One region of the Roseomonas sp. BN140053 genome, then DNA from elsewhere that is predicted to be linked to it. Evidence: predicted binding sites of a transcription regulator. Region 1 holds the regulator's gene; each other region holds the start of a gene.
What was found. The regulator LexA, encoded in region 1, represses DNA repair genes until DNA is damaged. The targets are predictions, from matches to a motif close to TGTTCTANNTANGTTC.
Positions count from the first base shown of each region.

Region 2: a site for LexA is predicted at 1,418-1,433, ahead of ACLIBK_RS08780 (PA0069 family radical SAM protein). Genes of this name have one in related genera too.
Region 3: a site for LexA is predicted at 2,165-2,180, ahead of ACLIBK_RS22535 (putative DNA modification/repair radical SAM protein). Genes of this name have one in related genera too.

Region 1 covers NZ_JBLLEB010000001.1:342,703-353,007, forward strand. The annotation lists gene ACLIBK_RS01615 (SurA N-terminal domain-containing protein) at 1-120, shown strand, start outside; gene trpD (anthranilate phosphoribosyltransferase) at 317-1,411, shown strand; gene trpC (indole-3-glycerol phosphate synthase TrpC) at 1,487-2,341, shown strand; gene moaC (cyclic pyranopterin monophosphate synthase MoaC) at 2,353-2,844, shown strand; gene glp (gephyrin-like molybdotransferase Glp) at 2,844-4,049, shown strand; gene lexA (transcriptional repressor LexA) at 4,146-4,859, shown strand; gene ACLIBK_RS01645 (ComEC/Rec2 family competence protein) at 4,853-7,069, opposite strand; gene gltX (glutamate--tRNA ligase) at 7,179-8,573, shown strand; gene ACLIBK_RS01655 (hypothetical protein) at 8,587-8,820, opposite strand; gene ACLIBK_RS01660 (aminopeptidase) at 8,938-10,194, opposite strand; gene ACLIBK_RS01665 (DUF697 domain-containing protein) at 10,279-10,305, opposite strand, start outside.
Region 2 covers NZ_JBLLEB010000006.1:165,121-175,425, forward strand. The annotation lists gene ACLIBK_RS08770 (capsular biosynthesis protein) at 1-878, opposite strand, end outside; gene ACLIBK_RS08775 (HAD hydrolase family protein) at 875-1,258, opposite strand; gene ACLIBK_RS08780 (PA0069 family radical SAM protein) at 1,542-2,651, shown strand; gene ACLIBK_RS08785 (putative bifunctional diguanylate cyclase/phosphodiesterase) at 2,839-4,437, opposite strand; gene ACLIBK_RS08790 (hypothetical protein) at 4,571-4,813, opposite strand; gene rpsD (30S ribosomal protein S4) at 5,038-5,655, shown strand; gene ACLIBK_RS08800 (hypothetical protein) at 5,793-6,581, shown strand; gene pncA (bifunctional nicotinamidase/pyrazinamidase) at 6,598-7,275, opposite strand; gene ACLIBK_RS08810 (MFS transporter) at 7,272-8,582, opposite strand; gene grxD (Grx4 family monothiol glutaredoxin) at 8,651-8,989, opposite strand; gene ACLIBK_RS08820 (BolA family protein) at 9,023-9,256, opposite strand; gene purL (phosphoribosylformylglycinamidine synthase subunit PurL) at 9,260-10,305, opposite strand, start outside.
Region 3 covers NZ_JBLLEB010000043.1:13,222-23,526, reverse strand. The annotation lists gene ACLIBK_RS22545 (type III polyketide synthase) at 288-1,340, opposite strand; gene ACLIBK_RS22540 (LysE family translocator) at 1,445-2,071, shown strand; gene ACLIBK_RS22535 (putative DNA modification/repair radical SAM protein) at 2,184-3,491, shown strand; gene ACLIBK_RS22530 (UdgX family uracil-DNA binding protein) at 3,603-5,405, shown strand; gene ACLIBK_RS22525 (tetratricopeptide repeat protein) at 5,350-6,633, opposite strand; gene ACLIBK_RS22520 (OmpA family protein) at 6,903-7,703, opposite strand; gene ACLIBK_RS22515 (cupin domain-containing protein) at 7,700-8,920, opposite strand; gene ACLIBK_RS22510 (Bug family tripartite tricarboxylate transporter substrate binding protein) at 9,092-10,111, shown strand.

The DNA of each region.
Region 1 (10,305 bases):
CGCGGCGAGGTGGAGCAGGCCATGCAGGAGGACCTGGAAGCGCAGTACGGCGCCGCGTTGCGCCAGCGCGCCGAGGTCCGCATCAACCAGGACCTGATGAACCAGGTCAGCGCCCCCTGACCCCCGACGCGGTCGGGTCGGGCCGGGCCGGCCGACGCCCGGCCCCTGCGGCACTGCGCCGGTGGCACACCACCGGTTGCGGTCCGGATACCGGCGCGGCCGTTGGTTCCGCGATGCGGGGTGATCGGCTGGGCGTCGGCGGCGAGGCGCGCGGCGGCGCCGCCCGCCCGGTCCGCGCAGCTTGCTTCGCTGCCGCATGGGACCGAAACTCGGCGGGCATGACCCCTTCCGCCGCGCGCTTCGCCACCCTGCACCGCCGCAACAGATCGGCCGCCTGACGGTGTCGCTCCGACCAGTCCTGGCGCGACTCGCCGCGGGCGAACGCCTGGCCGAAACGGAAGCCGAGGAAGCCTTCGGCACCGTCATGGCCGGCGAGGCCACGCCCGCCCAGATCGCTGCCATGGTGATGGCCATGCGCGTGCGCGGCGAAACCGTGGCGGAGATGACCGGCGCGGTGCGGGCGATGCGCGCCCGGATGGTGTCGGTGCAGGCCCCCGCGGGCGCCATCGACATCGTCGGCACCGGCGGCGACGGCGCCGGCACGCTCAACATCTCCACCGCGGCGGCGTTGGTGGTGGCGGCCGCGGGCGTGCCGGTGGCCAAGCACGGCAACCGGGCGCAGTCCTCCCGCTCCGGCACGGCGGATGCCCTCGCGACGCTGGGCGTCAACCTGGACGTGCCGCTCGATCGCCTGCCGGACGTCTTCGCTGCGGCCGGGATGGCCTTCCTGATGGCGCAGCGCCATCACGCCGCCCTGCGCCACGCGGCAGGCCCGCGGGTCGAGCTGGGCACCCGCACGGTGTTCAACCTGCTCGGCCCCCTGGCCAACCCCGCGGGCGTGCGGCGGCAGCTGACCGGCGCCTTTTCCGCGGAATGGCTGCGGCCGATGGCGGAAACCCTGGCGCGGCTGGGCACGGAGCGTGCCTGGCTCGTGCACGGCCAGGGGCTGGACGAGCTCTGCCTGGCCGGGCCATCGCAGGTGGTGGAACTGCGGGACGGCCGCATCCGCGCCTTCGAGGTGTCCCCTGAGCAGGCCGGACTGCCCCGCGCGCCCAACGAGGCCCTGCGCGGCGGCGAGCCGGCGGAAAACGCCGCGGCGCTGCTGGCCCTGCTGGACGGCGCCCCCGGGGCCTATCGGGATTGCGTCCTGCTGAACGCGGCGGCGGCCCTTGTCGTGGCCGGCAAGCATGACGATCTTGCCCCCGCCGCGGTGGATGCCGCCCGCGCGATCGACAGCGGTGCAGCGCGAACCGTGCTCGACCGCCTTCGCGTCGCGACCGCTCCGCAGTGACCTGGTGCGTTGTCCCCCCGCTCCGCACCCGAACGACGCTCCATGACCCGGCCGACCGGGTTCCAGGAACCCCAGATGGACCAGACCCCTCCGCTCGCAGCCCCGGTCGTGGCCGGCGCCTCCTCCAGCGCCGCCATCCCCGACGTGCTGGCCCGCATCATGGCCGGCAAGGCGGTGGAGGTGCGCGAGCGCTCCCTCGAAACGCCGGCCTCCGAGCTGGAACGGCGGGCGCGGCATGCCCCCAAGGCACGCTCCTTCACCGGGGCGCTCTGCGCCGCCGTCGGTGAGGGCCGCACCGGCCTGATCGCCGAGATCAAGCGCGCTTCCCCCTCCGGCGGGCTGATCCGGGAGCCTTTCGACCCCGCCGCCCTGGCGCGCGACTATTGCGAGGCCGGCGCCGCCTGCCTGTCCGTGCTGACGGACGCGCCGGATTTCCAGGGCTCGGCCGAGCACCTGATCGCCGCGCGGGGCGCCTGCCACCTGCCCACGCTGCGCAAGGACTTCCTGTTCGACCCCTGGCAGGTGCTGGAAGCCCGCGTCATGGGCGCCGACTGCATCCTGCTGATCCTGGCGGCGCTGAGCGATGCCCAGGCCCAGGAGCTGGAGGACACCGCCCGCGCCCTGGACATGTCCGTGCTGGCCGAGGTGCATGACGAGCGCGAGCTGGACCGGGCGCTGGGCCTGGAAACCCGGCTGATCGGCATCAACAACCGCGACCTCCGGACGCTGCGCACGGACCTCGCCACCACGGAGCGCCTGGCGCCGCTGGTGCCGGCCGACCGCATCCCGGTGGGCGAGAGCGGCATCCGCACCCCCGCCGACGTGCGCCGCATGGCCGCGGCCGGGGCGCGCTGCTTGCTGGTGGGCGAGCACCTGCTGCGCCAGCCCGACGTGGGCGCCGCCGCCCGCGAGCTCATCCGCGCCGCATGAGCGGGGGCGGCATGAGCGGGGCCGGCGGGGACAGCCCCCTCACCCATTTCGACGCCGCTGGCCGGGCGGCGATGGTGGACGTGTCCGGCAAGGCGGAAACCGAGCGCCGCGCCACGGCGCGCGGCCGCGTGGTGATGCAGCCGGCCACGCTGGCGCTGATCCGCGGCGGCCAGGTGGGCAAGGGCGACGTGCTCGGCATCGCCCGGGTGGCGGGCATCATGGCGGCCAAGCGCACGGCCGAGCTGATCCCGCTCTGTCATCCCCTGCCGATTTCCGCCGTGACCCTGGAACTGGAGCCCACCGGCGAGGACGCCGTGGAGATCGCTGCCACCGTGACCACGGCCGGCCGCACGGGGGTGGAGATGGAGGCGCTGTGTGCCGTCACCGTGGCGGCCCTGACCATCTACGACATGTGCAAGGCCGCCGACCGCGGCATGCGCATCGAGGCGGTGCGGCTGACCCGCAAGTCCGGCGGCAAGTCCGGGCTGTTCGAGGCCCCCTGATGATCTCCGTCGAGGAGGCGCTCGGGCGCGTCCTGGGCGCCCTGGCGCCGGTCCCGGCCGAGGTCGTGGCGCTGCCGCAGGCCTGGAACCGCGTCCTCGCCGCCCCCGTTGCCGCCCGGCTGACCCAGCCGCCGGCCGATGTTTCGGCGATGGACGGCTACGCCCTGCGCGCCGCCGACGCGACCGAGGGCGCCACCCTGTCGGTCACCGGCGAGGCCCCGGCCGGGCATCCCTTCGCCGGGCAGGTCGGCCCGGGCGAAGCGGTGCGCATCTTCACCGGGGCGGTGTTGCCGGACGGGGCCGACGGCGTCCTGCTGCAGGAGGATGCCGAGCGGTCGGGAAACGCCGTCACCGTGCGGGAAGCCGTGACGGCCGGGCGCTGGATCCGCCGCCGCGGGCTGGACTTCGCCGCCGGCGACGCGCTGCTGCCGGCCGGTCGCCGCCTCAACGCCCGGGACATCGGCCTGGCCGCGGCCGCCAACCATCCCTGGCTGACCGTGCACCGGCGGCCGCGAATCGGCATCCTGGCCACCGGGGACGAGATCGTGCTGCCCGGCGAGCCGCTGGCCGCCGGCAACATCGTCTCCTCCAACGCCCACGCCCTGGCGGCCCTGGTGCGCGCGGCCGGGGCGGAGCCGGTGGTGCTGCCCATCGCGGCTGACCGGCCTGATGCCGTCGCGGCGGCCGGTGCGGCCTCGGCCGGCTGCGACCTGCTGGTGACCACGGGGGGCGCCAGCGTCGGCGACCACGACCTGGTGCAGAGCGCCCTGGTGCCGCAGGGATTCGAGCTCGATTTCTGGCAAATCGCCATGCGCCCGGGAAAGCCGCTGATCTGGGGCCGGCTGCGCCATGTTCCCCTTCTGGGCCTGCCCGGGAACCCGGTTTCCGCCCTGGTCTGCGGCGTGCTGTTCCTGCTGCCGGCCATTGCCCGGCTGTCCGGCCTGCCCGCCGGGCCGACGCCGACCCAGACCGCCCTGGTCGGCCGCGACCTGGCGGCGAACGACCGGCGGCAGGACTACCTGCGGGCGCGAATCGAGGTCGGCGAGGGCGGGGAAACCGTGGCGACGCCCTTCGCGATGCAGGACAGCTCCATGCTGCGGACCCTCGCGGCCGCCGATGCCCTGGTGATCCGAGCGCCGCACGCGCCCCCCTTGCCGGCGGGATCGCGGGTGGAGATCATCCATCTCGCGGCACTTGGCCTGTGAATCGTGGGGACAACTTGACCAACCGGTTGGAACCTATCTAGAACAGCGGAGCGGGTTGCTGTTTTGTTCGCCCGCATCGCGGCCGGAGAACGCATCATGCTCACGCGGAAGCAGCACGAGCTGCTCGCCTTCATCGATCAGCACCTGCGTCAGACCGGGTTCTCGCCGTCCTTCGAGGAAATGAAGGAAGCGCTGAACCTGCGCTCCAAGTCCGGTATTCACCGCCTGATCACGGCGCTGGAGGAGCGCGGCTTCCTGAAGCGGCGCGCCCACCGCGCCCGCGCCTTGGAAGTGATGCGGCTGCCCGACAACCTGGCCCCGGTGAAGCCGGCCCCGGCGCCCGCCCCCGCGGCAGGCTTCGCGCCCAACGTCATCCGCGGCAATTTCGCGCCCAACCTGAGCGGCATCGCCCGCAGCAACGACGCCGCCGCGGTGCACCTGCCCCTGTACGGCCGCATCGCCGCCGGCCTGCCGATCGAGGCGCTGCGCGACCAGGGCACCAGCATCGAGGTCCCGGCCGCCCTGCTGGGCAGCGGCGACCACTACGCCCTGGAAGTCGCCGGCGATTCGATGGTGGATGCCGGCATCCTGGACGGCGACACCGTGATCATCCGGCGCGGCGACGTGGCGGATAACGGCGCCATCGTGGTGGCCCTGGTGGACGAGGCCGAGGTCACGCTGAAGCGGCTGCGCAAGCGCGGCAACTCCATCGCGCTGGAAGCGGCCAATGCCCGCTACGAGACCCGCATCTTCGGCCCCGACCGCGTGAAGGTGCAGGGCAAGCTGATCGGGCTGCTGCGCCGCTACTGAGGCGCTTCCGGGCGGAAGGCCGCGCCGCCCTCATCCGTCGGCGCCGCGGGTTCGCGCAGCCGCGGCACGGGCAGCGGCGGAACCCAGGGCCGGTCGCCGCGCCAGGCGCGGTCGGACACCACCTCCACCCCGTCGGGGCGCAGGCGGATGGCGTGGGCGCCGTTTCGCCACACGCTGAACCGGTCGACGATCGCAGGCTGCGCCGTTCCCGGGGGGCAGCGGCCGCGGATCGGTTCCGCCGACACCAGCACGGCGGCGCGGCCGCACCAGGGTGCCGCCAGCACCGGTATGGGGGGCGAGCCCCTCGGCACCGCGGCGGCCCGCAGCAGCGCGGCCATCGGCGTGTTGTCCCCCGGCCGCAGCAGGCAGCTCGCTTCCGTGCAGGACACGGCGCCGTTCGCGGCCTCGCCGTGCCGCGGGAAGGGCTGCGCGGAAACTTCGCCCCATCCCCGCAGCCAGTTGTCCCGGGTGAAGTCCCCCGAGCCCGAAGCCCGTTCCAGGAACACGCCGTTCTCGGTGGCCAGGGCGATCAGCCGTCCGTCGGAGGACACCAGTAAGTCCGGCCGCGGTGTCCAGCTGCCCGAGGCAATCCCCAGGATCACCGGCGCAATGCCCAGCAGCCGCAACCGCGTGCGCCACAGGCAGAGCCAGCAGAGACCGGCCGCTATCAGCAGCAGACCGGAGGCCGGGATCGGCGGCGCCACCGTGGCCGCGGCCGGCCAGGCAGCGACCACCCGCGCCGTCAGCAGCACGACGTCCAGCCCCCATCCCATGACGGTCAGCGCCCAGCCTTCCAGCCCCAGGGGCATCAGCGCCATGGCCAGCATCCCCGCCGGCATGACCCAGAAGGAGGTGACGGGCACCGCCACGGCGTTGGACAGCACGCCGTAGATCTGCAGCCGGCCGAAATGGTGCAGCCCGAAGGGCATGGTGGCGAGCCCGGCGATCACCGAAGTGAGGCACAGCCCGGCGAGCAGGAGGAGCGCACGCGTCCGGAGCCGCCCGTCCCCCTGCCAGCGCCGGACCGTGCCGCGCATCGCCTCCCACCCCGCGGACAGCGCCAGCCCGGCGGCAAAGGACATCTGGAAGGAGGGGCCGAGCACGGCATCGGGTTGCCACAGCAGCACGACCGCGGCCGCCAGGGCCATGCTGCGCAAGGATACGGCCCGCCGCCCGAGCAGCAGCCCGGCCGTGGCCACCAGGGCCAGCGCGAAGGCCCGCAGCATGGGAACCTGCAATCCCGTCAGCACCGTGTAGGCGCCCCCGAGCAGCAGGCCGACCACGCCGCCCATCGCCTTCGCGTCCAGGCGCAGCGCCAGGAAGGGCGCCAGCGACACCAGGAAGCGCGTCACGGCGAAGCCGAGCCCGATCACGATGGCGACGTGCAGCCCTCCGACGGAGAGCAGGTGCGCGATGCCGCTGTCGCGCATGGCCACCAGGGCTTCGGTCGGGATGCCCGTCTGGGTTCCCGCCAGCAATGCGGCCGCCACGGCGCCCGGCGCGCCCGGCAGCGCCGCGCCGACCCGGGCCGCGATGGCGTCGCGCAGGCCGGCGAAGCCGAGGCTGGAACCCGCCGACAAAATCTCGACCGGGCCCAGTGCCGTGCCGCTGCCCGCCAGGCCGGAGAAAAAGGCGGCGCGCTGGAAGTCGTAGCTGCCGGGGGCGACGGGGGCGGCCGGCGGCCGCAGCAGCGCGCGCACTCGGATCTGGTCGCCGGGCTGCGGCCGCGCGGGATCATTGGCGCGCAGGCGGATGCGCAGGCTGCGCTCCAGGGGTGCGGCGCCCTCGCCCAGGCGCGCGGCGCGCACCAGCACGCGCCGCCCTTCTGGCAGCAGGTCCACCGAATCGACCTCACCGGTCAGGATCACGGCCCGCGTGGGCAGCGCCGGCACGGGTGGCTGCCGCTGCGTTTCCCAATGCGCCGCCGCGAAGCCCAGCGTTCCGGCCGCGACCAGCCCGACCAGCATGGCCGGGACCGGCCGATGCGCGCGCAGTGCTAGCGCGAGCGCCAGCAGGGGCCAGGGCAACCACCACCAATCGCCCACGGGTTCGCTGCCGCGCGCGAAATACACCAGCACCCCCGCCCCGAGCGCCACCGGCAGCCAGAGCGGTAGGGAGGGCCATTCGGCCTCCAGCAGGGCGGACAGGCGGCCGGCGAGGCGCCGGGGGTGCCAAACAGGTGCGGCGGCGGGATGGCTGGCGAACAGCACGCGGCAGGGTTGACCATCCCGCCGACCGGCACAACTGCGGCCCGGGGACGGCGTGCCGGCGCAACAACGCCTCAACAGCCCGGCCCGCGGGTGCTATGCCGCGCCCATCATGACCGTCCGCACGCGCTTCGCCCCCTCGCCCACCGGCTTCCTGCATATCGGCGGGGCCCGCACGGCGCTGTTCAACTACCTCTTCGCGCGGCACCACGGCGGCCAGTACCTGCTGCGGATTGAGGACACCGACCGCGCCCGCTCCACGCCGGAAGCCGTGCAGCAGATCCTGGAAAGCCTCGCTTGGCTGGAGCTGTCGCCGGACGAGCCGCCGGTGATGCAGACCAGCCGCGAAGCCCGCCATGCCGAGGTAGCGCGGGAGCTGCTTGCCCAGGGCAAGGCCTACCTCGCCTTCGACACGCCGGAAGAGCTCACGGCCATGCGGGAGCGCGCCGCCGCGGAAGGCCGGCCGCTGCGCTACGACGGCAACTGGCGCGACCGCGACCCGGCCGAGGCCCCGGCCGGCCGCGCCGGCGCCATCCGGATCAAGGCGCCGCGGGCCACCGACGGCACGGGCGAGACGGTGCTGCAGGACCTTGTGCAGGGGGAGGTCCGCGTCGGCAATGCCGAGCTGGACGACATGATCATCCTGCGCTCGGACGGCACGCCGACCTACCTGCATGCCGTGGTGGTGGACGACCACGACATGGGCATCACCCACGTGATCCGCGGCGACGACCACCTGACCAACACCTTCCGGCAGCTGATGGTCTACGACGCGATGGGCTGGGAGAAGCCGCAATTCGCGCATATCCCGCTGATCCACGGCGCCGATGGCGGCAAGCTCAGCAAGCGCCACGGGGCGGTGGGCGCGCTGGAGTTCCGCGACCAGGGCCTGCTGCCCGAGGCCGTGTGCAACTACCTGCTCCGGCTCGGCTGGGGGCACGGCGACGAGGAGTTCGTCCCGCGCGACCGGGCGATCGAGCTGTTCGAGCTGTCCGATGTCGGCCGCGCCGCCAGCCGCATGGACTACGCCAAGCTGTCGCACCTCAACGGCTTGTACCTGCGCGCCGCCGATCCCGACCGCCTGACGGCGGAGGTGCTGGCGCGTCTCGCGGCCCGTGGCCTGCACGCCGACGAGACCGCAGCCGCGCGCGTGCGGGCGCTGGTGCCGGACCTGCAGCCCCGCGCCCGGACGCTGCTGGACCTGGCGGAGGGAGCCGCCTTCGTGCTGGCGCGGCCCACCCCGGAGGGCAAGGCGGCCGCGCTGCTGACGGCGGAGTCCCGCGCCCACCTGGCCGAGCTGGCCACGGCCTTCGAGGGCGCCCCCTGGGAGCGGGCCGCGCTGGAGGAATTGCTGCGCCAGCAGGCGGAAGCGCGCGGGGTGAAGCTGGGTGTCCTCGCCCAGCCGCTGCGGGTGGCCCTGACCGGCACCACCCAGTCCCCGCCGATCGACGCGGTGCTCACGGCTCTCGGCCGCGAGGAAAGCTTGGCGCGGATTCGCAGCGCCTGAGGGATCGGGCTGGTCAGGGGGCCGGCATCGGGCTCCCGAGCCCGTATTCCAGCGGCTCCCAGCGGCTGTTGACCCGCGTCCAGCTGCGGCCGTCGGTGGTGTCGATCACGAAGGCGGCCACCTCGCCGCCCGGGCCGGGGGCGCAAACCAGCTGGAACCGGCCCACCGGTCCCAGCGGCACCTCCGCCACGGCGGCGAGCTCGGCTTCCGCCGGAAAAGGCGCGCTGTCATCCACGATACCGCTCATGCATCCGCTCCCTCGATGTTGCGTGGTTCCGTTTGCGGCAGCCGGTGGCCGCCCCCACCCCCGATCCGCCCGGGCGGGAAACGGCCGCGGCGGTGAATCGGGCCTGCCAGCAACGCGCTAGACCCATTCGCCGCCGCGCATCAGCGGCGCGGTCGTGCCGTCGGCGCCGACGCCGTCCACGTCGATCTCGCCCGAGCCGATCATCCAGTCGATGTGGATCAGGCTGCTGTTGGCGCCCCGCGCCGCCAGGTCCTCGGCGCTCAGGGCGCCGCCGTTCACGAAGCAGGTCTTGTAGGACTGGCCCAGGGCGATGTGGCTGGCCGCGTTCTCGTCGAACAGGGTGTTGAAGAACAGCAGCCCGCTGGCCGAGATCGGCGAGGAATGCGGTACCAGCGCCACCTCCCCCAGCCGCGCCGCGCCCTCGTCGGTTTCCAGCACCTTGTGCAGCACCTCCGCGCCCTGGATGGCCGTCGCCTCGACGATGCGGCCCTCGCGAAAGGTCACGGCGATCTCGCGGATCAGCGTGCCCTGGTAGGAGAGCGGCTTAGTGGACCGCACCGTGCCGTCCACCCGGTGGGCGTGCGGCGTGGTGAAGACTTCCTCCGTCGGGATGTTGGGGTTGCAGACCAGCCCGTTCCGGGCCGTTTCCGCCCCGCCCAGCCAGGCGTGGTCGTCCGCCAGGCCGACCCGCAGGTCGGTGCCGGGGCCGCGGAAATGCAGGGCGGCGAAGCGGCGCTCGTTGAGGAAGCGGGTGCGGGCGTGCAGCGCCGCGTTGTGCGCCGACCAGGCCGCCACCGGGTCCGCGGCATCCACGCGCGAGGCCGCGAAGATGGCGTCCCAGAGCCGCGCCACCGCGACCTCCTCGGGCAGGTCGGGGAACACGGTGCGCGCCCAGGCCGGGCTGGCGAAGGACGCGATGGACCAGTTGATGTCGAAGGCGACGATCCGCTCCAGCGCCGGCAGGTAGGCCTTGGACCGGGCGCGGTTGGCCCGCGCCACCTTGTCCGGGTCCTGCGCCGCCAGCAGCGCCGGGTCCTCGCCGGTGATGGCCAGGCGCGCGGCGCCGCCGCGATAGGCCGCCGCCATGCCGTCGAACAGCCAGCCGGTGGCGCGGTCGAAACTGTCCTCCGGCGCGTGCCGGAAGCGCATCAGCGTCGCTTCCTCGTCGCCGTACAGGGTCGTCACCAGGGCGGCACCGGCGCGGTAGGCGTGCTCGGTGATGCGGCGCACCAGGGCCAGGGACTCCAGGGGTGCGGTGATCACCAGCTCCTGGCCGTGCGACAGGCCCAGGCCCACCCGCACCGCGACCTCCGCCAAACGGTCGAGCCGGGCGGCGTGCGAGGCGGCGAGGGAAGCATCGTGCAGGTCGTTCATGCGGGGATCCGGTTCACGGCAGGTGTCGGAAGGCCACCGTCCCTGCGCCGAGGGACGAAGGCCGGCGTGGTGCGGGTGAAACGCTCAAGCCGGCGGCACGATGCGGCAGGC
Region 2 (10,305 bases), on a different contig from region 1:
TCCAGCGCCCCGAACACGAAGAGTTCGTGCAGCGTCGGGCTGAACTCGTACCCGATGCGGTAGCCGCCGCCCTCCCGCCCCAGGAAAGCGGGGGTGTGCAACCGCAACGGTGCCGGCACGCCCTCGAACCAGTCCGCTTCCGCGCCCAGCTTGTCCGGCTTCTCGCCGGTCTTGAGCACGGAGCGGTTGGACACGGTGATGGCGTTGAAGGAGCGCGCGGTGCTGGCCCGTGCCCGGGCGCGGTGAAAGGTCTGCAGGTGGCCGAAGTCCAGCCAGCCACCGATCTCGCGGTACAGCAGGGTGTGCTCGGCCCCGTAGATGTCCAGCGCGCCGAGGAAGTCGTCGTCCGACAGTGTCAGCGCGCGCAGAAAGGCCGGCGCCGAGGAAAAGGAGAACCACCCCGTCAGCACGTTGTCGCCGCGGGCGTCGCGGGTAGGGCGGCGATTGACGAAATGCCCCGCCGCATCCACCGCGCCCCAGGCATAGGCATCCTGGGTGGTGGCGACGCCCACCGCATCGGGCTGGTCGGGCAGCGGGTCGAGAAACAGCGTGTCGCCGTGCAGGATGCGCAGCGGGCCGCGCGCGTCCAGCAGGCTCAGGGCGTAGCGGACGCTCTCGCCCAGGTTCAGCCCGTCCGGCACGAAAAGCACCTCGGCACCGCTCTCGCGCAGGCGATTGAGATCCCAGGGGCCAGGGGTGAAGCTGCGGGGAAGGGTGACCACCATCCGATCCCCGGCCCGCGCCAGGCTGGCGGCCTGCGGCACGAAGAGGCGGTGGTGGCCGAAGGGCAGGAAGCAGGGCGGCAACTGGCCGAACTCGGCCGCCAGCTCGGCATTGATAAAGGCGGCCGAGGTGATCAGCGACAGGCCACCGGTCATACCGCGTTCCTCCCGAGGTTCAGCAGCTCCGAGATTTCGGCATAGGACATCCGCACGAACTCATCCGGCCGCAGCGACTTGTCGTCCACGTGGAAGCCCTCGTGACCGCACCAGGGCTTGCCGACATGGACCTCGTCAAAGGGAACGTCGTGCTTCTTCAGCCAGTCCAGGATGATCGGCAGGGTCTGCGCGTTGATCAGCCCGACATTGCCGGCGTGGGTGCGCATGTTGCGGGCCGTGGCGATCACGACCGTGAAGCCCTGCCGCTTGTATTCCCGCAGCGTTTCGATCACCGGGAGGTTGGGCGCCTTGTCGGGATAGCCGACGGACGGATCGTCCAGGGTCAGCGTCCCGTCCAGGTCCATCACCAAACGCTTCATGCCGTCGAGAACCCCCGGCGTCCGGAGCTGCCGGCCCCTGCGGAACCGCACCCGGAAAGGTCGGCAGGGTCAGTCCTGACGGCCGGGTGAGCGGCAACCTAGAGCCTGCGTTACCGGCGTGGAACCCTGCTGCACCGCAGCATGATCGTCGAGATGGCCTGTTCATAAAACGTTCTTGACCTTTCCGGTGCAGGACGGCCATATGCTGACCGAACGAACAGGGAACACCCGCTTCCGGCTCCCCCCCTCCGGCAGCGCCTTCCCTCGGCACGGAACCCTCACCATGCCCGACGGTAGCCTGGGTCACGACCTGCTTTCCGGAGCCCGCAAGGGCCGCGGGGCGCTGTCCAACCCCGCCAATCGCTACGAGAGCCGCTCGCGCGACGCCTTCGACGACGGCTGGAGCACCCTGGCGGAAGCATTCGCCGAATTGCCGCCCCTGGCCACCACGCTGACGCGCGACGCGTCGCGCCGGGCGCTGGCCTGGAACGACAGCCCGGATCTCGGCTTCGACCGCAGCATCAACCCCTACCGGGGGTGCGAACACGGCTGCATCTACTGCTACGCCCGCCCGACCCATGCCTGGCTGGGCCTGTCGCCGGGCCTGGATTTCGAAACGCGGCTGATCTTCAAGCCCGACGTGGCGGCGCTGCTGGAAAAGGAGCTGCGCAAGCCCGGCTACGTGCCGCGTCCGATCGCGCTCGGCTCTAACACCGACCCCTATCAGCCCGTGGAGCGGACGCTGAAGCTGACGCGTGCGGTGCTGGAAGTGCTGGACCGCTGCAATCACCCCGTGACCATCGTGACCAAGTCCGCCGGCGTGCTGCGCGACGCGGACATCCTGGGGCGGATGGCGGCGCGCAACCTTGTGCAGGTGTGCTTCTCCGTGACCACGCTGGACGACAAGCTGGCACGCATCATGGAGCCGCGTGCCGCCACCCCTGCGCGCCGGCTGGCCGCCATGCATGCCCTCAACGCGGCCGGCATTCCCGCCGGCGTGCTGGCGGCGCCCATGATCCCCGGCGTGAACGACGCGGAGCTGGAGCGCATCCTGACCGCTGCGCGCGACGCCGGTGCCAACTGCGCCGGCTACGTGCTGCTGCGTTTGCCGCTGGAAATCGCGGAAATGTTCGAGGCTTGGCTGCATGCCCACATGCCCGACCGCGCCGCCCGGGTGCTGGCGCTGATCCGGGAAACCCGGGGTGGCCGGACCTACGACGCCCGCTTCGGCCATCGCCAGGTCGGCACCGGTCCCTACGCTGACGCCCTGGCCCAGCGCTTCCGGCTGGCGATGAAGCGCCTGGGCCTGGACGCGGCCGAGCGCGGCTCGGAGTTGGACTGCTCCGCTTTTGCGCCGCCGGTGGCAACGCCGCGCCAACTGGAACTGCTCTAGCACCGCCCTGCTGGCTGTCGGGCGGCTTCGAGCGCCGCACATCCCGGCCAACGGCGTCCTGGCCGCGCCTCATACGTGGGGACTGAGCGCCGAGGCGGAGCCTTCGGCGTTGGCGGCCGTGAAGGCGCGGAGTCATGCCGCATCGGGCCGTCGAGCGCCGCCGCAGCGCGTCGATCATGCTCCGCCGCTACGACGTCTCCATATCGCGCGCGATCACCGCGGCCACCTCGGATTGCGGCACTGGCCGGCCGAGCAGGTAGCCCTGCACGTCCGTGCAGCCCAGCACCCGCATCGCTTCCAGCTGCTCGGCGGTTTCCACGCCCTCGGCGGTGGTGCGCATGCCCAGCTCGGCGCCCAGGGCCGCCACCGCGCGCACGATGGCCGTGCCGGTGCCGTCGCCCGACAGGCCCGACACGAAGGAGCGGTCGATCTTGATGCGCCCGAAGGGAAAGGCGCGCAGCTGCGTCAGCGAGGAGTAGCCGGTGCCGAAATCATCCATGGAAATCTGCACGCCCATCTCGCGCAACGCGTTCAGCGTGCCGCGCGTGGTCTCGGTGTTGTGCAGCAGCGCGGTTTCGGTGACCTCGATCTCCAGCCGCTGTGCCGGCAGGCCGGTGGCCGACAGGGCGGCGCTCACGGCCTCCTCCAGACGCCCGTCCTCGACCTGCCGCGGCGCCACGTTGACGGCCACCGTCAGGGGCAGGGGCCAGCGCGCCGCCTCGGCGCAGGCTTCGCGCAGCACCCAGGTGCCGATCGGCCCGATCAGGCCACTTTCCTCGGCGAGGGGGATGAAGTCGATCGGTGACAACAGCCCGCGTTCAGGGTGGCGCCAGCGCAGCAGCACCTCGAAGCCGACCAGCCGACCGCTCACGGCGTCGTGCTGGGGCTGGTAGTAGAGCGCCAACTGGCGCAGCGGCAGGGCGCGCCGCAGGTCGCCTTCCAGCTTGCGCCGGGCTTCCGTGTGCAGTTGCTGTTCCGGAGCGAAGTGCCGCCAGGTCCCCCGTCCGGCCGCCTTGGCGGCGGCGAGGGCCAGGTCCGCCCGGCGCATCAGGCTGGCAGCGTCGGTGCCGTGCTTGGGAGCCTGGCTGATCCCGAGGCTGACGCCGATGTTCACGACCTGCCCGTGCAGCAGGTAGGGGCGGGAGATCAGGTCCACGAGGCGGTTGGCCAGTGCTTCCGCCTCGGCCGGGGAGCTCACCTTCTGCAGCACCGCGAATTCATTGCCGCCGAGCCGTGCCGCCACGTCGTCGCCGCGCACCGCTCCGCAGAGCCGGGCCGCCACCGTGCGCAGCAGCGCGTCGCCGAGGGCGTGGTTGTAGGTGTCGTTGACCACCTTGAAGCGGTCCAGGTCCAGCAGCAGCACCGCCCAGCCCGGCGGCTTGCCGGCGACCTGCTGCAGCCGGTCCAGGAACTCGCCACGCTGCATCAGGCCATTGGACCGGCCCGGCGAGTCGCCGCTGCGGGCGCCGAGGCTGATCACCCACAGGCCGGCCGCGAGCAGGCTGATATGCGCCGCCAGCGGGCCGAGCTGGACATGTCCCTCCATCCGGGTGGCGACGCACTGGCGCGCCATGTCCAGCAGGGCCTCCTGTTCCCCGTCGCAGAAGCGGCTGTGCTTCAGGATGTCCTGGAGAGAGGCGGCATCGCGGGGATCGGCGGCACCGGGCTGGAGGAACTCTCCGAAAGCGGAGTTCCAGCCCCGCGTGACCAGGTCGTCGTCGAGCATCAGCACCCCCGGCGTCACGCCGCCGGCAGGGCCGCGCTCCGGGTCCAGGGGCTGCGTCACCGTTGCCCACCAGGGCGCAACGCGGGGGAAGCGTGGCTGGCGCCCGGGGGGGCAGGAAGTCCGGCGCCGGATGGAGCGGGCCGCAACCGCCCCGCGGCGGTTCCGGGCAGTTTCGGCTGTCCGGACACCGCCTTCATCGGACGGTGGTCGAGGGGCCGGACGGGGCCGCCCGGGTCACCAGCCGCCGCGCCAGGAGGTAGCCGAGCCCGCCGGATACCGGGGCGGCCGGCAGGGCCAGGACCCAGCCGATATGGGCGCCCTGGACGGCCAGGCCCAGCCCGACGCCCAGCATCAGCCCTCCCACCAGGCTGCCGATCACCCCGGCGGTCAGGCCGAGGATCAGAATCTCTTCGCGTGATACTAGCACAGGTTGCATTAGGCATGGTTTGCCGGAAGTTTGACAAGCCGTACCCGCGCGGTTAGACCGCGGACCTTCCTTCCGGGAACGTGGACGTGGCGCGGGGCAACCCGCCGTCACGCGCCCGCCTATGGCCGTTTCGGCGGCCATGGGACTACCGGGACAAACGCGCATCCTTTCCCAACCTGGTTTCGGGTTGGGGGAGAGAGCAGCGCCGCAGAGAACGAAAGGGCTCGCGCACCATGACCAAGCGCGCGGAAAGCAAGTACAAGATCAATCGCCGTCTCGGCGTGAACCTGTGGGGCCGTGCAAAGTCGCCGCTGGCGAAGCGCGAATACGGCCCCGGCCAGCACGGCCAGCGCCGCAAGCAGAAGCCGACCGACTTCGGCATCCAGCTGATGGCGAAGCAGAAGCTCAAGGGCTACTACGGCAACATCGGTGAGAAGCAGTTCCGCAAGTATTACCAGGAGGCCGTGCGCCGTAAGGGCGATACCTCCGAGAACCTGATCGAGCTGCTGGAGCGCCGGCTGGACGCGGTGGTGTACCGCATGAAGCTGGCGGTGACGCCCTTCGCCGCCCGCCAGTTCGTCAACCATGGCCACCTGACGGTGAACGGCCGCCGCGTGAACATCCCCTCCTTCCTGGTGAAGGACGGCGACGTGATCGAGGTGAAGGAGAAGTCCAAGCAGCTCACCGCCGTGCTGGATGCCGCCCAGTCCGGTGAGCGCGACGTGCCGGAATACATCCAGATCGACCATCGCCAGATGAAGGGCACCTTTGTGCGCGCCCCGAAGCTGGGCGACGTGCCGTATCCGGTGCAGATGGAACCGAACCTGGTGGTGGAGTTCTACTCCCGCTGAGGACTCGGCCACCGGGCCGGTCCCGGATGGCCCATTGAACAGGGTGCCCTTCCGCAGGGCCACCGCAGCATCGTCGGAGCGCCGTCCTTGGGGAACGATCCCCCGGGGGCGGCGTTCTTCGTTGCAGGAGAACCCTCGTGCCCAGCCACAGCCTGCGACGCCTGCTCGGTCTTATCCTGCCATTTCTGCAAATCGGCGTGGCGCTGCTGCCGCTGGTGGGCATCGGCCATTCCGTCGGCACCATGTCCGCCGCGAGCCCCACGCCCGTGATCCCGGCGGGCTACGCCTTTCCGACCATGTGGACGGTGCTCTTCGCCCTGTCCGTGGCCTACGGGATCTGGCAGTTCCTGCCGTCCCGGCACGACGACCCTCTTGCACAACAGGTCGGCTGGCCTTTGGCGGGGGCTTTCGCCATCAATGTGCTGTGGCAGGCCGTGGCGCAGTTCTCGGCGCGCAACGGCTTCCACCTCGTCGCCATCATCCTGGTGGGCCTGGTTTGTGCCCTGGTGGCCTTCTTCGCCGCCCGGAACAGCGCGGAGCCGGGCTGGGCGTCGCGCTGGATCGTCCGCCCGCTCTGCGGGCTGCTGGCGGGATGGCTGACGGCAGCCAGCTTCGCCAACATTTCCGGCGCCGCCCTGGCCGCCGGCGCCATTCCCGCCAGCGGTTTCGGGGCGTCCCTTGCCGCCGTGCTGGTGCTGCTGGCCGCGGGTGGCTTCGCGGTGGCAGTGGCCTGGGCCGCGCGAGGCGACCTCTGGTACCTGGGCGGCGTAGGCTGGGCCTTTCTCGCCGTAGTGGCGGCGAACCTGGGCATCAACCGCTTCGACCTCTTCTCGGCATTGGCCGCCGCGGCCATGCTGGCCCTGGTCGGGGCCGTCACGTGGCAACGCCGTGCCCGCGCCGCCGTGGCTGCCCGCGCCCCGGGCTGAAGCCGGGCGCTGCCGATCACGCCGAAGGGGAGCCGGGCTCGCCACCCCCGTGCAGTTCCTGGGACTGCACCGTTCTCACGCCGGCTGCTTGCAGCGCGGTCCAGGCTGCCTCGAGGGTGCTGCTGCCGTCCGGCAAGGGGGCAGCGATGGCACGGCAGGCGTCGCTCACTACCAGCGTCTCGAAGCCCCGCTCCGCCGCGCCCAGGGCCGTGGCAGCGACGCAGAAATCCGTCGCCAGGCCGCAAAGGAAGACGCGCTTGGCCCCGACTTCCCGGAGATAGCCGTCCAGCCCCGTTCGGGTGACGCGATCATTCTCCACGAAGCCGCTGTAGCTATCGACGGCGCGCCGGAAGCCCTTGCGGAACACCGCCCGCAGCCGTGCCTGGTCCAGTCCGGGATGCAGCGCCGCGCCGGGGCTGCCGATCAGGCAGTGATCCGGCCAGACCGTCTGCTCGCCATAGGGTAGCCGCACCGTGCCGAAGGGCGGCACGCCCGGGTGCTGGCTGGCAAAGGACAGGTGGCCCGGCGGGTGCCAGTCCTGCGTTGCCACCGCTTGGGCAAAATGCGCCAGCAGGCGATTGGCCACGGGCACCACGGCGTCGCCGTCGGGCACCGGCAGGGCACCGCCCGGCATGAAGTCGGGCTGCACGTCCACCACGATCAGGACGTCGCTCTCGGGGTCGAGGCGCATCATCGCTCCGGTCCGGCAAGGGGGGATACGGCAAGGTCGCGCATATCTCCGGTCGCCGGCGCCTCGCGCCCGGCTCGCAGGATGCGCGGCAGGACCCAGAGGCCGACCGCGATTAACTGCCCGGCAGCGAGGAGTTGCGGCACGATCCAGTTGCCGGTGCTGGTGACCAGCAGCGCGAAGAGGGCGGGCGACAGCACGTAGCCCAGGAAACACAGGGTGGTGGACCCCGCGGTGGCCTCCGCGATACGGGCCGGCGGCACCAGCCGGGCGATCTCAGCCTGGTAGATGCCGTTCCAACTCGCGACCATGGCGCCGGCGAGCCCGCCCAGCAGCAGCAGCCAGGCAAAGGGCGTCCCCACCGGCAGCAACGCGAGGCCGGCGGTCAGCAGTGCGGCGAGGATGCCCTGGGCCACGAGGTTCAGGGACGGCCGCCCGGTGCGATCGGCCAGCCAGCCCAGGATGATCCGGGCAAAGGCGCCCCCGCCCTGGGCCACGGCATAGACCAGGCCGGCCTGGGCCAGGGGCAGGGCGTGCACCTCGCAGAGCCAGGTTACCAGGAAGGCGAAAACGCAGCCCTGCGAGGTCGCGAGGGACACGGTGAGCCAGGTCAGCGGCGGCAGCAGCGGATGCAGCCGCAGCGCGGCAAAAGGTGCCGAAATGTTGGAACGGGCGAACAGGGCACCGGGGCCGATGCGGCGGCCGGGCTCGCGCTCCACGTCCATCTGCCGCCGTGCCGGCTGCACGGCCAGGCAGGCCAGGAGGGCGAGCAGCATTGCCAACCCCAGGGCCACCGGCCAGCCGGCTCGTACCGCCACCGGCGCCACGGTCAGCCCGACCAGCATGCCCCCCAGTGGTGCCCCGGCCTGCTTGATCGAGAAGATCAGCGTCCGATGCCGCGCCGGGGCGGTGGCGGTCAGGATGCGGCTGCCGGCCGGCGGCGTGGGGCCGTAGCCCAGTCCCAGCACCAGGGCGGACACCACCAGGGCCAGCGTGCTGCCCAGACCCGCCAGGGCCAGCCCCAGCACGGCCACCAGCGTGCCGGCCTGCAGGGCGCGCACGGGCCCGAGCCGTGCCAGAAGCGGGCCGCCGAACAGCAGGAACAGGATGGTGCCGAGGGAGGAGAGCGCGGCCAGGTGTCCCGCCGTTTCCGGGGGCAGGCCGGCATTGCCGGTCAGCAGCGGCGCCAGCACGGGCAGGCATTGGCTCAGGAAGGCTGCCACCGTCTGCATCAGCAGCGTGGTGCCGAGGGCCAGGACCCAGGACACCCCGGCGAGGCCGCGCGGCGCGCCGATGCCGCCGTCAGCCGGCAAGGGTGGTCCCCCGGCAGGATCGCGGCCGGGGGTGGGGCGCGGGCGTCAGAGGAGGGCGCCCGCGCCGGTCAGACTGCCGGAGCGTTCGCCGCGCCCTTTTCGGCCAGCAGGGTTTGCAGCTCGCCGGACTGGAACATCTCCATGACGATGTCGCAGCCGCCGACGAACTCGCCCTTCACGTAGAGCTGCGGGATGGTCGGCCAGTTGGTGAAGGCTTTGATGCCCTCGCGGATCTCGGGGTCGGCCAGCACGTTGATGCCCTTGAAGGGCACGCCGACGTGGCTGAGGATCTGCACCACGCGGGCGGAAAAGCCGCACTGCGGAAAGGCCGGGGTGCCCTTCATGAAGAGCACAACGGGGGTCTCGGTGATCTCGGCCTGGATGCGGGCGCTGGTGGCGTCGCTCATGGGGATGTCCTTCCGGAACGGGGTCAGGTTGGTTCAGTCGGGCGCGGAGGTTTGCAGGGCCAGCGCGTGCAGCTCGCCGCCCACCCGGCCGCGGAGCGCCGCGTAGACGAGCTGGTGCTGCTGCACGCGGGACTTGCCGCGGAACGCCTCGGACACCACGGCGGCGGCGTAGTGGTCGCCGTCGCCCGCGAGGTCCTCGATGGTCACGCGGGCGTCCGGGAGGGCGGCGCGGATCAGCGCCTCGATCTCGGCGGGCTGCATGGCCATGGGTCAGGTCCCCTCCATCAATGCGGGCAAGGTCGCCTCGTGCGCCGCCCGCAGCGTCGCGAGGGATATGGAAGTCCCGTCGCCCCAGGCCAAGTGGCTGCCGCCGGATCGGCCCAGGCGGCGGGCGGGGATGCCCGCCGCTGCCGCCGCGGCGAGGAGGGGGGCGGCGTCGGAGACGGCGAGGAGGTAGCGGCCCTGGTCCTCGCCGAACCACCAGGCGTGCGGCGGGAGGGTGTCGGGGGCGGGGTCGAGGGTGGCGCCGGTGTTGCCGTCCAGGGCCATCTCGGCCACCGCGACGAGGAGGCCGCCATCGCTGAGGTCGTGGCAGGCCAGGACGGTGCCGGCGCGGATGGTGCTGCGGACGAAGTCGCCCACCCGACGTTCGGCGGCGAGGTCCACGGGGGGCGGGGCGCCGTCCTCGCGGCCGGCGATCTCGCGCAGCCAGAGGGATTGGCCGAGGTGGCCGGCGGTGTGGCCGAGGAGGACGAGGTCGGCATTGTCCGGGAGGGCGAGGCGGGTGGCCTGGGCGGCGTCGTCGAGGACGCCGACGCCGCCGATGGCGGGGGTGGGGAGGATCGGGCGGCCTTCGGTCTCGTTGTAGAGGGACACGTTGCCGGAGACGACGGGGAAGTCGAGGGCAGTGCAGGCGGCGGCCATGCCGCGCACGGCGGCGGCGAACTGGCCCATGACCTCGGGCTTCTCGGGGTTGCCGAAGTTCATGTTGTCGGTGATGGCGAGGGGGAGGGCGCCCGTCGCGGTGATGTTGCGCCAGGCTTCGGCGACGGCCTGGGCGCCGCCGGCCTCGGGGTCGGCCAGGCAGTAGCGCGGGGTGCAGTCGGTGGTCAGGGCCAGGGCGCGGGAGCCCTCGCCGACGCGGACCACGGCGGCGTCGGAGGCGCCGGGGCGGCGGACGGTTTGGCCGCCCACGGTGGCGTCGTACTGGTCCCAGATCCAGCGGCGGGAGCAGAGGTCGGGGGAGGCCACGAGGCGCTGCAGGGCGGGGCCAATGCCCACCGGGTCGGGGACCGCGCGCGGGTCGAGGAGGGGTT
Region 3 (10,305 bases), on a different contig from region 1:
GTGGCTCGGGAGGGGGAGAAGGAATTCTCCCCCTCCCGAACCCTCCCCCTCATCTTTTTCCGGGGGGCTGCCGCGGTCGGGGCTGAAACCTCGGGCGCGCCGGAGGGCTTGGCCCTCCGGCGACCGTGGCCGCCCGCCTGCGCCACCCTGAAATCCGATTTCTCCCGTGCGGCGCAGCGTTCCGCGTGTCGGCAGCCCCGCGGCAGCCTCCCGAAGAGAGACGAGGGAGGGTATCGGGAGGGAGAATTCCTTCTCCCTCCCGGGCCACCCGGCACCACCGCCCGCCATCACACCGTCGCGAAGCGCATGGTTTCGGCCGACAGGCCGGGGCCAAAGGCCAGGGCCACGCCCTGCCGGCCGGCGATCCGCTCGGCCAGCATGTCGCGCAGCACGAACATCACCGTGGGCGAAGACATGTTGCCGTGCGCCTGCAGCACGGCCCGCGAATGCGCCAGCGCGCCCTGCGGCGGACGGCAGGCTTCCTCCACCGCGTCCAGCACGGAACGCCCGCCGGGATGCACCGCCCAGAGCGCGAAATCCTCCGGCGCCTCGCCGCCGAGAATGTCGTTCAGGCGCGGCGGCAGGGCGCGGGTCAGGCTCTTCGGGACCTCGCCCGACAGCACCATGTCGAAGCCGTCATCGCCCACCCGCCAGGCAATCTGCTCCTGCGCCTCGGGCAGCAGGGCGCAGCGAAAGGCGTCCAGTCGCATCCCCGAGGGCTCGGCGCTCACCAGCGCGGCCGCGCAGCCGTCGCCGAACAAGAGGAAGCAGAGCAGCTGCTCCACCTCCGGCCGTTCCTGCAGGTGCAGGGTGCAGAGCTCCAGGTTCACCACCAGGGCGCGGGCCTCGGGGTCGGCGCGCACGGCGTCGCGCGCCGCCCGCAGCGCCACGATGGCGGCCTGGCAGCCCATGAAGCCGATATTCGTGCGCGCCACCGTCTCGGGGAGCCCGAGATGGGCGCAGATCGCGTGGTCCAGCCCCGGCGCCACCAGCCCGGTGCAGGAGGTGACGAAGAGATGCGTGATCCCCTCCAGCTGCCCCAGCGCCGCCAGCGCCCGGAAAGCCAGGGCGGGGGCTTCCGCTTCCCAGCGGCGCATCCGGGCGCGGGTGGAAGGGAAGCGGCCCGGTTCGTAGAAGCCCTCCGCATCCACCCGGCCCGGGCGGCCGTCCGGGCGCAGCACGCTCCAGCGTTGGGCGATCCCGGCGCGGTCGGCCATGCGGGCGAAGACGCGCCGCTCGCGGCCCTCCGGGATCATGTGCTCGGCGAAGGCCCGGAAGGTGCCGTGGACCTCGTGGGCCGGGGTGGCCGTGCCGACGCGGTTGAGGAAGACCTGATTCATCCCCCACCAGGGTAGGCGCGCGGGCGGGGATTGCGAGGGGCCTGGACGCGGCAGGGCGCCGGATGGCTGCATGCGCGGCCCCACGATCGCGAGATAACCCCCGCATGTCCGTCCAGCTCTGGCTCGCCTTCACCGCCGCCTCGGCGCTGCTGGTGCTGATCCCCGGCCCCACCGTGCTGCTGGTGGTGTCCTACGCGCTGGGGCAGGGCTGGCGCGCCGCGCTGCCGACGGCGATCGGGGTGGCGCTGGGCGATTTCACCGCGATGACCGTGTCGGTGCTGGGGCTGGGCGCATTGCTGGCTACCTCGGCCGGGCTCTTCGCGGCGCTGAAATGGGCGGGGGCGGCCTACCTGGTCTGGCTGGGCATGCGGCTCTGGCGCGCCGGCGGCACGCCCGATGCCCGGCCATGCAGCGACGCGGCCCCGGCGGCGCGGATGCTCGGGCATGCCTGGCTGGTCACGGCGCTGAACCCCAAGGGCATCACCTTCTTCGTGGCCTTCCTGCCGCAGTTCCTGGACCCGGAGGCGGGCTTCGCCGGGCAGGTGGCGATCCTGGAAGCGACCTTCCTGGTGCTCGCCTTCGGCAATGCGCTGGGCTACGCGGCCGTGGCCTCTCGGGCGCGGGCGGCGGTGCGCAACCCCGGGGTGATTGCCCTGTTCAACCGTCTCGGCGGCGGGTTGCTGGTGGCCGCGGGCCTGGGCACGGCGACGCGCGAAGCCCTGCACGGCTGAACCCTTCCGCACGCCCGGCCGGCGGCGGAAACCCAGGAAAACCCGGCCCTTCGCGGCGGTTCCGGGCGCTGCCAGCCTTGCCGGAATTGTTCAGAACACAATATGAACATCCATGCCGGATCGTGCCCTGGACCTTCGCCGCAAGCTGGAAATCCTGGCCGATGCGGCGAAATACGACGCCTCCTGTTCCTCCTCGGGAACCGAGAAGCGCGACAGCCGCGATGGCGGGTTGGGCAGCACGGAAGGCATGGGCATCTGCCACGCCTATGCCCCGGACGGGCGCTGCATCTCGCTGCTCAAGGTGCTGCTGACCAACGCCTGCGTCTTCGACTGCGCCTACTGCATCAACCGCGCGACCTCCAACGTGCAGCGCGCCCGCTTCACGGTGAAGGAGCTGGTGGAGCTGACGCTGGACTTCTACCGGCGCAACTACATCGAGGGCCTGTTCCTTTCCTCCGGCATCATCCGCTCCCCCGACTACACCATGGAGCAGATCCTGCGCGTGGCCCGCACGCTGCGGGAGGAGCACGGCTTCAAGGGCTACATCCACCTCAAGACCATTCCCGACGCCGACCCGCTGCTGATCGCCCAGGCCGGCGCCTTCGCCGACCGCCTCAGCATCAACGTGGAACTGCCGCGGGCCGAAAGCCTCGCCGCCCTGGCGCCGGAAAAGGACAACCGCGCCATCCGCCGTGCCATGGCGACGCTGCGCACGCATATCGACGAAGCCAAGGAAGCCAAGGCGGAGCACGCCGCCGGCCGCACCCGCGCCGCGCCGCCGCGCTTCGCTCCGGCCGGGCAGTCCACCCAGATGATCGTGGGCGCCGATGCATCCAGCGACGCCCAGATCTTGGACAGTTCCGCCAACCTTTACGGCTCCTACCGGCTCAAGCGGGTCTACTATTCCGCCTATTCCCCCATCCCCGACGCCCCCGCCGTGCTGCCGCCGGCCGCACCGCCGCTGATCCGCGAGCACCGGCTGTACCAGGCCGACTGGCTGATGCGCTTCTACGGCTTCAACGCGCCGGAGATCGTGGAGGGCGGCACCGGCATGCTCGACTTGGACGTGGACCCCAAGCTGGCCTGGGCGCTGCGCCACCGCGAGCGCTTTCCCGTGGACGTCAACCGCGCCGACCGCGAGAGCCTGCTGCGCGTGCCCGGCCTGGGCGCCAAGACGGTGGAGCGCATCCTCAGCGCCCGCCGCCACCGCGCCATCCGCCTGGAGGACCTGGCGCGGCTGCGCGTGTCGCTGCGCAAGGTGGCACCCTTCTTGGTGGCCGCCGACCACCGCGCCGCCCCCGGCCTGCTGGACCGCGCCGACCTGCGCGCCCTGCTGACCCCCGAGGGCGGGCTGGCCGGGCAGCTGCCCGCCCTGCCGTACAAGCCGGTGCAGCTGTCGCTGTTCGGCGCCGCCGCTTGAGCCCTGTTACTCCGCATGCCTGACGGCGCCCCGCGGGACCTCTTCGCGCTGCCCACCGTTCCCGGCGGGACCCGGCCGCTCGTGCCGTCTGCGCTTCCCGGAACGCCGCCGATGGACGCCCTGCCGCCGGGTGCCGGGCGCGCCCCGGCCATGTTCGGCGTTTCCCTGGCGCTGCCGGACGACTTCGCCGGCTGGCGCGCCGCCGCCCGGGCGCTGGTGACCGCCGGCATCGCGCCCGAGCAGGTCGCCTGGGACAGCCCGGCCGACCCGGCGCCGATGTTCACCGGCCCACCCCCGCCGGCGCCGCCGGCCGAGGCCCCGCCGCCCCGCGTGCCCCGCGCCTTTCCGGAACTGGCGGAGGTGGTGATCCGCCACCGCGACCCCGCGCGCTTCACCCTGCTGCACCGGCTGCTGCACCGCCTCCAGGCCGAGCGCAGCCTGCTGGACGTCGCCACCGACCCCGACGTGTCGCGGGCGGACAGCATGGCCCGCGCGGTGCGCCGCGACGCCCACAAGATGCACGCCTTCGTGCGCTTCCGCGAAGTGCCGAACGCCCTGCCGGGCACGGACGAACCGACCCGCTACGTCAGCTGGTTCGAGCCGGAGCACCACATCCTGCGCGCCGAGGCCGGTTTCTTCGCCCGCCGCTTCGCCCAGCTGCGCTGGTCCATCCTGACCCCCGCCGCCAGCGCCCACTGGGACGGCGGGAGCGTTTCCTTCGGCCCTGGCGGCCGCCGCGCCGACGCCCCGCCGGAGGACGCGGCGGAGGAGCTGTGGCGCGCCTATTTTGCCGCCATCTTCAACCCGGCCCGGCTGAAAACCGACGCGATGCGCGCCGAGATGCCGATGAAGTACTGGAAGAACCTGCCCGAGGCGCGCGACATCCCCCGGCTGATCGCCGAAGCCCCCGCCCGCGTCGCCGCCATGGTGGAGCGCGGCGCCACCCCGCCGGCCGCCCGCCGCCAGCGCGCCCTGCCGCAGCCGGCCGCGGCGGAGTTCACTCCGCCCCGGCCCGCCCTGGCGCCGCTGGCCGCGCGCGACTTCACGGAAGCCGAGCTGTTCCCGGCCGAAGCCGCGGCGCCCGCGATGACAGCACCTGGCGCCACGGAGGCCCGTAGCACCGCATCGGCAGCGTCCGGCGCCGCGGGAACCCGCAGCACGCCGCCCGCTGCCCCAGCATCACCCGGACCCGCGGCGCCGGCCGGCGACGAAGCCCGTCCGGCCGCATCCGCGCCGCTGCACCGGATCGCCGCTTCCGGCGTTGCTGTTCCTGCCATGTCCCAGACCGCCACACCGCCCGACGATGCCCGCGCTGCCCTGGACGCGCTGAAGCGCGAACTCTTCGGCCGCAACGACCTGCCGCCCTGGACCGCCAACAGCACTCAGGGGGTGTTCGGCGAGGGCCCGGTCGGCGCCACGCTGATGTTCGTGGGGGAACAGCCCGGCGACGAGGAGGACCTGCAGGGCCGCCCCTTCGTCGGCCCCGCCGGGCGGCTGTTCAACCGCGCCCTGGACGACGCCGGCATCAGCCGCGACGAGGCCTACGTCACCAATGCGGTGAAGCACTTCAAGTTCACGCCCACCGGCAAGCGCCGGCTGCACCAGTCGCCCGATGCCGGCGACATCACCTATTACCAGCCCTTCCTGAAGCGGGAGATCGCGTTGGTCGCGCCGCGGCTGCTGGTGTCGCTGGGCGCCACGGCGCTGCGCGCCGTCACCGGCCGCGCCATGCCGGTGACCAAGGTGCGCGGCTCGCTGCTGCGCGGCACGGACGGACGGCCGTTCTTTCCGACCGTCCACCCATCCTACCTGCTGCGCATCCCCGACGCGTCCGCCAAGTCGGCGGAATACGACCGCTTCATCGACGACCTTTCGAAGGCGGCCGCGACCGCTCGCTCGCTGCCTGCTTCTTGAGCTTGCGGCGGTCGGGCTTGGCCTCCGCCGCAGTTGCCGGGGCGGGCTTCCTGGCGGTCGAGGGTGCCTTCGCCGATGCGGCGGCCGAGGGCGTCCGGGCCACCGGTGCCTGAGCCACGGGTGCCCGCGCTGCGGGTGCCTGGGCCTGCGCGACCGCGGCCGTTGGCGCCTGAGCCTGGGCCGTCGGGGCGGGGGCGGCCTCCAGCCGGGCCAGGGCGGCGTCCAGGCGCTTGCGATGCGCCTCCACCCCGTTGCTCAGCCGCACCGCTTCCCGCGCCGCCGCCGCAGCAGCGGCCGGGTCCGAGCGCAGGGTGAGCCCGGCCAGGACGTGGTGATTCTCGGCATCCCCCGGCGCCGCGGCCACCGCGCGCCGGGCGGCCGACACGGCCTCCTCGGGGCGGCCCATCCGGTCGAGCACGATGGCCAGCCGGCGCAGCAGCACGGGATCTTCCGGCCGCAGCTCCAGCGCCCGGGTGATCGACACCAGCGCCTCGTCCAGCCGGTTCAGGGCCAGCAGGTGGCCGACGCGGTCGTTCAGCGGCCAGGGTGAGGCAGGCTCCAGGCGGATCACCTCGTCCAGCGCGGCCACCGCCCCGGCCGGATCGCGCCGCGCGCCCCGGACCTTGGCGAGCAGGTTCCACAGCCCGGCCTGCTCGGGCTGCCCGTCCAGGGCGTCGCGCAGCAGGCGCTCGGCTTCCGCCCGCGCCGCATCGGCGGCGTCCGGCTCCGCCGCCGCCAGCAGGGTGGCGAGGTGGAGGTGCAGGTCGGGCTCCTCGGGGCGGAGCTCCACCGCGCGGCGGGCGGCCGCCAGCGCGTCCTCCCCGCGGCCCAGCCGTGACAGCGTGATGCTGAGGCGGCGGTGCAGCCCGGCATCCTCGGGGCGCAGCGCCACGGCCTGCGACAGGACCTCCGCCGATTCCGCCACGCGGTTGGCCGCCAGCAGGTGCCCCGCCAGCCCGGCCAGCAGCCCGGGGTCTTCCGGCCGTAGGCGAACTGCCTCGCGCGCCGCGTCCACCGCCTCGGACCAGGCGTGGCGGCGGGCCAGGGCATGGCCGAGGGTGTTCCAGGCGCCGAACAGGTCCGGCCGCAGCGCCAGCGCGGCGCGCGCCGCCTGCTCGGCCGTGGCGGCATCGCCGGGGTTGTTGCGGCGGAGCTGCGTCGCGGCGAGGTCGGCCAGCGCGGCCGCGTCGCCGGGGCGGGCGTCGAGCACCGTGTCCATCTCAGTCATGCTCGTCTCCATCTCAGTTCGCAGGTCTGCCAGGCACGGCATGTCCGTTTCCCGCAGTCGGCCCCGCCGCTTGGTCTGCCCCTGGGCGGCCGCGCGAGGCCCTGCAAACGCCGCCGTCCGGTGGACGGCGCACGATCCCTCGGAGGGTGGTCTAGTGCAGACTGGCGGCCGCGCGCAAATCCCGGGGCCGGCGGCGGCCCTGCGGGTCCCCTGCGGCGCGGCCGGCCGGCGGATCGCCGCCGGGGGAATGGGGCTCGCGCGGCGGGCGGTCAGGGCGGCGGCGCGGCCGGCCCTTCCGCCGGTGCGGCGGGGGCAGCCGCGGGCGGTGGCACCGGGGCGGGCGCCGCCGGGGGCAGTGTCGGTGCGGCTGCCGGCGGTGCGGCAGCCGGCGGTTCCGCAACTGGCGGTGCGGCAGTCGGTGGTGCCGCGGCTGGCGGTGCCGCGGCCGGGGGCGTGGCGGGCACCGCCCGCGGTGCGGCCGGAGAGGGTGGCGCTGCGGCCGGCGCGGCGGGGGAGGCCGCGGGTGGCGAGGCCGGGGCCGGTGCGGCCGGCGCCGTGCCGGCCGGGGGTGCGGCGGGGCGTGCCGCGGCCGCCGGCGACCGCACCGGGCCGCGTTCCGGCACCGGGACGCTGGCGGGCAGGATCACGATGCTGACGCTGCGCGCCTCCGTGTTGCCGGTGCGGCGGCTGAACCCCGCCACCCGCGCCTCGGCCCGCAGCCGCGCCTCGGGCACCTGGAAGCGGCTCCGCAGCGCCTGCGACACCGCCCGCGCCCGCTCGGCCGCGAGGCGCACGGAACTGGCCTGCCCGCCCTCGCGCTGGGCATGGCCGAGCACGCACACGTTGCGGTCCGGCTCCGCGCCGATCCGCTCGCCGGCAGCGGCCAGGGCGGAACGGGCGGCGTCGGTGACCTGGGCGCTGCCGGCGCGGAAGGGCACGGCGAAGACGTCGTCCTCCAGCTCCTCGGCGCCGATGCAGTTGAAGGGGCGGGGCTGCGCCGCCGCGGGCCGCGCGACCAGCAGCGCGGCCGCCAGGGCGAGCAGGACGGGCCCGGAAGAACGGTGCCTCATGCCGCGGCCAGCAGCCCGGCTTCCGCCAGGCGCCGCAGCAGGGCGGCGGCATCCACCGCCGGATGTGCCGTTTGCAGCACCGCCGCGTCCACGTCGCGGCGGTTGAGCACCCAGCCCGCCGCCTCCGCCTCGATGGGCGAGAGCGGCAGCGTGCCCGAGCCGGTGCGCAGCACCCATTCCGCGCCGCGCCGCACCGGCCGGGCGCCGGGCGCCACCACCCGGAAGCCGCCCTCCTCGGCGGCGGGGGCAGCCTCCTCCGGCGCGGCGAGGCCGCGGGCCGCCAGCACGTCGATGGTGGGGCGCGGGTAGCGGTGGTTGGCCACCAGCCGCGCCAGCACCTCCAGCACCTTGGGGTCGCGGCAATAGTCGGACAGCTTGCTGCCCAGCGTCGCGGCGCGGGAGGTGAGGGCGAACTGCGCCGCCGGCGTGCCGTCCTGCCGCGGCAGGGGCTGGCGGAAGGCGGGGTCCTGCACCGCGCGTTCCAGCAGCACGTTCAGGAAATCCATCCCCAGCGGCGCGTTGGCGCCGTAGGTGACGTGCACGGACGCGTCGGCCTCGGCCAGCGCGTCGTGGTACCAGCCGCGCGGCAGGTAGAGCAGGTCGCCGGTGCGCAGCGTGATCTGTTCGCGCAGGGTCCCGCGCGCCCGGTCGTGATGCGCCTGGCCGAGGTTGCGGAAGGCGGGATGCGCGATCGGCCATTCCGCCCGGCCGGACCAGATGTTCCAGGTCTTCTCGCCCTCCACCTGCAGGGCCCAGACGTCGTGCGTGTCGAAGTGCACGGGAAACGCCTTGTGGGAGCGGAAGGAGACGTAGATGTTGGCCTGCACCTTGCCCAGCCCGGCATCCTCCAGCGCGCCCGACACGCTGCTGAGCCCCGGCGTCAGGCTGTCCACGTCGTTCATCGCGATGCTGGCGCCGCGGGCGATCCAGTCGCGCAGCTTGTGCGCCTCGGGCTGCAGCACCTGGGTGCCGTCGCGGCCCACCGCGCGGGTGCAGTAGGCCTCGCCGGGGATCGGCTCGCCGTCCATCAGCAGCCGCAGCGAATGGGCGGACCAGATATGGGTCATGTCCAGCAGCCGGTTGATCCCGCGCCAGCCCAGCACGGCGGCGAACTTCGCCGCACCCCCGCGCACGTGCAGCGGCTGCTTGTCGTGGAACTCGGCGAAGAAGCGCTCGGGCGTCACCGGCGCGAGCAGGTCGGACAGGGTCATGGCCATGGCGGGACGCAGGGTAGCCGAGCCCTCGGCGGGCGTCAGCCTACGGCGCGGGGGCGGCGGGCCGGGCCGGTGCGGTTTGCCCGCCGCCGTGGCGCGGGGGCCGCGGAATCCGTGGCGCGCGGCGGCACGGCGGGCGAAGCTGCCCCGCAGAACGGGAGAAACGACCACACCATGCCGAACCGACGCGCCCTGCTGTCCGCCGCCGCCTGCCTGCCCGCCCTGTTGCCGCCCGCCCTGCCGCTGTTCCGGCCGGCCCTGGCGCAGACCAGCGGCGCGGCCGCGGCCGGCACCTGGCCCGAGCGGCCCGTGCGGGTGATCGTGCCGTTTCCGCCGGCCGGTTCCACCGACGTGCTGACCCGCATCCTGTGCGAGCGGCTGGGCAACCGGCTGGGCCAGCCCTTCGTGCTGGAGAACCGGCCGGGTGCGGGCGGCAACATCGGCATGGACGCGCTGGCCAAGGCGGCACCGGACGGCCACACGGCGGCGATGGCGACGGTGGGGCAGTTCTCCATCAACCAGTTCCTTTACGCCCGCATGAGCTGGGAGGTGGACCGCGACATCCAGCCGGTGGCGCTGAGCTACGACCTGCCCAACGTCGCCGTGGTGCCGACCGAGCACGTCCCCGCCCGTACGCTGGCCGAGTTCATCGCCTGGGCGAAGGCGCGGCCCGGCGGCATCTCCTTCGGCTCGCCGGGCGTCGGCACCTCGCCGCACCTGTCGGGCGAGCTGTTCCGCAGCCGCCTGGGCATCGAGGCGACGCACGTGCCGTTCCGCGGCGCGGCGCAGACGATCCCCGCGATGCTGTCGGGCGACGTGCACTTCGCGCTGGACAACCTGCCCTCCTACGCGCCGGTGATCGCCGAAGGGCGGATGCGGGCGCTGGCCGTCACCTCCGAGGTGCGCTGGCCCACCATGCCTGATGTGCCCACCATGGCGGAGGCGGGGGTGCCGGACTTCGTGGTCACCTCCTGGGCCGCCTTCGTGATGCCGCGGGGCGTGCCGCGCGCGGTGGTGGACCGCTTCAACGCCGCCCTGCGCGAGATCGCGGCGGAGGACGCGCCCCGCGCCCGCTTCCTGCAGGCCGGGGCGCGGCTGCTGTGGTCCACGCCGGAGGACGCCGTGGCGCGCGGCCGGGCCGAGCGGCCGATGTGGCAGGAAGCGGTGCGCATCAGCGGCGCCCGGGCGGAATAGCGTCGGCAGATCCCCGCGCTCCGAAGCAGCGAGCCGGGGGAAGGTATTCCTCCGGTGCCCCCATCTATTTTCGGGAGTTTCCGGGGGCGCAAGTGGCCGATGGCGCCCCCGGAAACTCCCGAAAAAAGGAGGGGGCGGGGGAGTTCACTCCCCCGGCCATTCCCGCCTTCCCCGTCAGGACAGCCGCCCGGCAG